Regions from separate parts of the Lelliottia sp. GFLA7 genome, predicted to be linked through region 2. Evidence: predicted binding sites of a transcription regulator. Region 2 holds the regulator's gene; the other holds the start of a gene.
The links. The regulator Fur, encoded in region 2, represses iron uptake genes when iron is present. The targets are predictions, from matches to a motif close to ATAATAATGAGAACNACTATCAA.

Region 1 (2,407 bases), on a different contig from region 2:
TCCCTCTCCGACAGGAGAAGGGAGGCTCCGTGCAGTCTTTCGCCCTCTCCGCCAGGAGAAGGGAGGCTTCGTGCAGTCTTTCTCCCTCTCCCCTTGGGAGAGGGCAGGGGTGAGGGGATAACAGTCGCGCTATTTCCCCCACAATCTCCGCGAGTTATCCTCGATCTTGCGGGCAATTCGTCGCTTCTGCATCGTTCGGGTCCAGCTTGTCGACAGCCCCGCCGCAGACAAAAGCCGATGGTACTGTTCGTCATCAAACGGCATATGCCAGGCAATGGCGCAGGCATCGTAAACCGACACATCACTCAGACGCGACGCCAGCTCCAGCGGCGCATCGGCAAAAACCTGCCCCGCCAGCACCACGCGATACAGCCAGCCGGTTTTACTCGCGCTTTGCATCTGCGAGGACATATCGCTGATACCGAAATGGAAGTTGAGTTTAAAGCATGGGGAACGCGGCTGCGTGACCTGAATCAGCGCATCGCCCCAGCGATAAATGTCGCCGATAAAGACGTCTTTTTCGGTCATCCCGTCGGTCGACAGGTTTTCACCAAACGCGGGAGCGACGAAGAGATCCGCCTGCTCGGGGAATTCACGCGCCCAATGGAGATAGTGTTCGCGGGGATAATGGCACAGCGCGCGCTCAGGCCCGCCGTGGATTTTCTTTTCGGCCTGTTCGTCACCCGCCAGCCCGAGATCGGTCAGGGTCAGTTCGCCGTCGACCTGCACTTTGGCGATAGCGCTCGGACGGCTACCGTCGTAATCCCTTACCTTGCCTGTAAACACGTTAACTGGATAGCGCATGTGTCATTGCTCCTTTATGCAGAGACAAAAAAAGCGAGTCATCAGACTCGCTTCTCACAGGCGTCAATGCAACCTTATTTTTTAGCAGCGAAACGCGCGGCTGCTTCGTCCCAGTTCACCACGTCCCAGAATGCTTTGATGTAGTCTGGACGACGGTTCTGGAATTTCAGGTAGTAAGCGTGTTCCCACACATCCAGGCCCACGATTGGGAAACCAGACACGCCAGAAACGGCTTCACCCATCAGCGGGGAATCCTGGTTAGCGGTAGAAACCACAGCCAGTTTGTCGCCTTTCAGAACCAGCCAAGCCCAGCCAGAACCGAAACGGGTCGCAGCGGCTTTCTCGAATTCCGCTTTGAAAGCATCCACAGAACCGAAATCGCGCTCGATAGCCGCTTTCAGGTCGCCCTGCAGGGTGGTGCCGGTTTTCAGGCCTTTCCAGAACAGGCTGTGGTTAGCGTGACCGCCAGCGTTGTTACGCAGAACGGTTTTCTTGTCTGCTGGCAGTTGATCCAGTTTGGTGATCAGCTCTTCAACGGACAGTTCAGCGAATTCTGGCAGGCTTTCCAGCGCAGCGTTCGCGTTGTTTACATAAGCCTGGTGGTGTTTAGTGTGATGGATTTCCATCGTCTGCTTGTCGAAATGCGGTTCCAGTGCGTCATAGGCATACGGCAGGGATGGCAGTGTATAACTCATAATCCTCTCCATTATTGTCGGGCGGCACAGCTGTTAATGCCGCGTAAGCAGTTGGTTCATTATAGTTAATTAAATGATATTGAAAATGATTATCAATGCCGTACTTTTTATAAGGTTATTTTTTGTATCATTCGTGAAATTGTGAGTCTGCTCACGCGGTTAACGCGTTGATTGCCATTTGGAAGAAAAGTGCGGCAACCTTCTGAAGGTTCGCTCACCGCTTAATTTTTACACTCATCGGGTCGGAGGGAAGCCAACGACATATAAAAACGATGAGGATGTAAAAATGAATCATGCGATTACGATGGGTATTTTCTGGCATTTGATAGGCGCAGCCAGTGCAGCCTGTTTCTATGCCCCCTTTAAAAAGGTCAAACATTGGTCATGGGAAACCATGTGGTCCGTTGGCGGTACGGTTTCGTGGCTGATCCTGCCCTGGACCATCAGCGCCATACTTCTGCCTGATTTCTGGGCCTACTTCACCTCCTTTAACGCCTCGACGCTGCTGCCCGTTTTTCTGTTTGGCGCAATGTGGGGCATCGGCAATATCAACTACGGCCTGACCATGCGCTATCTGGGCATGTCGATGGGGATCGGGATTGCCATCGGGATCACCCTGATTGTCGGCACGCTGATGACGCCAATCCTGAACGGTAATTTCGACGTGTTGATCAACACCCATGGCGGTCGAATGACGCTGCTCGGCGTGCTGGTGGCGGTGATTGGCGTGGGGATTGTCACCCGCGCGGGTCAGTTGAAAGAGCGCAAAATGGGCATCACCGCCGAGGATTTCAATCTGAGGAAAGGGCTGGTGCTGGCGGTGATGTGCGGCATTTTCTCGGCGGGCATGTCGTTTGCGATGAACGCGGCCAAACCAATGCACGAAGCCGCTGCCGCGCTCGGCGTTG
Region 2 (2,407 bases):
GACGCCGTCGATGCCCTAAGCGAACTGGCTGAGGCCCGTGAAATCAGCCGCAGCGAGCTGATCGAAGAGATGCTTATGCTGCAACTGCAGGCATTGCGCCATTCTCAGTAAAAGTCTGAAAAACCACCCTTACCCCACTTTCATGTAGCACAGAGTGCAGTCCCGCGTGATAGCTGTTTCCGCTGACTTCTCTGTTCTGCTATGATTGCCCTTATCCGTGGACAATTTGTGCCACCATACCATTAAGTTTCAAGAGGTTATTTTACTCATGGCAATCATCGGCATTTTCTTCGGCAGCGATACCGGTAATACCGAAAACATCGCAAAAAACATTCAAAAACAGCTTGGTAAAGACGTTGCCGACGTCCATGACATTGCGAAGAGCAGCAAAGAAGATCTCGAAGGCTACGATATTCTGCTGCTGGGCATTCCTACCTGGTACTACGGCGAAGCGCAGTGTGACTGGGATGATTTTTTCCCAACGCTGGAAGAAGTCGACTTCAACGGTAAGCTGGTCGCGCTGTTCGGCTGCGGTGACCAGGAAGATTACGCAGAGTACTTCTGTGATGCGCTGGGCACCATCCGCGACATCATCGAACCGCGCGGCGCGGCGATTGTCGGTCATTGGCCAACGGCGGGTTACCACTTTGAAGCGTCTAAAGGCCTGGCGGATGACGATCACTTTGTGGGCCTGGCGATTGACGAAGACCGTCAACCAGAACTCACCGCAGAACGCGTAAACCAATGGGTTAAGCAGATCCGCGAAGAACTTCACCTCGACGATATCCTGAATGCCTGATTGATCGTGCGGCGCTGCAAAACTGTTGCGCCGCATTGATAGGTATTTCCAATTAAAATAATTGCTACAAATTTTTAACTTTTGCTTTCAGACCTGTACAATATCCCAGGTTAAAGTGGATGCCTTCGCTCAACTTTGTTGGCGATACCACGTTTTTATAAGCATACTTTGCTTGAGACTTGCAGTTTTCATTTAAGCATGGCAGTTCTATAATGAAACGCATTATCCCAAGTGCATTTTCTGTCACTTCTTCTTTAGAAGTGAATCGTTTAGCAACAGGACAGATTCCGCATGACTGACAACAATACCGCATTAAAGAAGGCTGGCCTGAAAGTGACGCTTCCTCGTTTAAAAATCCTGGAAGTACTGCAAGGGCCGGACAATCACCATGTCAGTGCGGAAGACTTGTATAAACGTCTGATCGACATGGGCGAAGAGATTGGCCTGGCGACCGTTTATCGCGTTCTGAACCAATTTGATGACGCCGGGATTGTCACCCGTCATAATTTTGAAGGCGGTAAATCCGTTTTTGAACTGACACAACAGCATCACCACGATCACCTCATTTGCCTGGATTGCGGCAAGGTGATTGAGTTTAGCGATGAATCTATCGAATCTCGTCAGCGTGAGATTGCCACTCGTCATGGTATCCGTCTGACCAACCACAGCCTGTACCTCTACGGTCACTGTGCAGAAGGCGATTGCCGCGAAAACGATCACGCGCACGACACCAAATAATCGTATTTCATACTCTGAGCCAACCTAACGGTTGGCTTTTTTTTGCCTGCTATAAATGAAAAAGCCCGGTTGCGCTTCATCCTGCGAATTTCAGGATGAAGCACAACCGGGCGTGGCAAAAGAAGATTACTTGCTGTTGTTGCTGCGGATCTCCTGCCAGATCTTGTCACAACGCTTTGCCACTTCCTGATCGTTACCGGTTTGACGCGCCTGAATACAGGCCTGGTAATCCAGCACCCGCACATTTTCCTGCGTCGCAAACTGCTCGTGCGCTTTCTCTTTTTTCAGCACAGTCAGCACGCTCTGACAGGCCTGGATTTTGTCTGGCGATCCTTCGGCGGTGTTAATACAGGCGCTGTACGCCTCTTTCAGTCGTGAGTCTTCTTTTGGTGCCTGAGGCTGTGCGCAGGCGACCAGCCCCGATGCGAGCACCGCGACGATAATCAATTTTTTCAGCATTTCAGTCTCCATTCCGGCGGGATGGGGGGAATCACCCCGCCGGCGCGTTCATCAGAAAATGGTGAATGGCGCGATGACCATGAATTTCACGTCACGCTCATCCTGGAAGATGTTGCCGTAACCGCCCGAGTAGCTTGGAATATCGGAGTGGTTGTCGTACTGGGTGAAGTGCAGTTTGAACATCGTGCCCTTCGCGCGACCCTCCTGGAGGGTGTAGATCGCATCGAGGCTATATGAGGACTCTTTCAGGCGATAGTTCGGGTCATAGTAAGCGTCCGGCGTAGCCATATCTGCAGGTTTTGCGTCCCATGCATACGCGTAAGATGCGCCAACCGCCCAGCCCGGCAGATTCCAGTTTTTCAGGTCATACATGGCGCCGAAGAATACAGCTTTCTCACCATCGGCGTTGAA

Region 1: sodA (superoxide dismutase [Mn]) is a predicted target of Fur. The motif match lies at 1,573-1,595, and genes of this name have one in related genera.

What each region holds. Positions count from the first base shown of each region.
Region 1 is NZ_JBWLAQ010000012.1:47,334-49,740, reverse strand. Features, by position in the region: gene yiiM (6-hydroxyaminopurine reductase) at 130-804, opposite strand; gene sodA (superoxide dismutase [Mn]) at 879-1,499, opposite strand; gene rhaT (L-rhamnose/proton symporter RhaT) at 1,786-2,407, shown strand, end outside.
Region 2 is NZ_JBWLAQ010000001.1:787,343-789,749, forward strand. Features, by position in the region: gene ybfE (LexA regulated protein) at 1-111, shown strand, start outside; gene fldA (flavodoxin FldA) at 269-799, shown strand; gene fur (ferric iron uptake transcriptional regulator) at 1,091-1,537, shown strand; gene chiQ (ChiQ/YbfN family lipoprotein) at 1,664-1,993, opposite strand; gene chiP (chitoporin ChiP) at 2,048-2,407, opposite strand, start outside.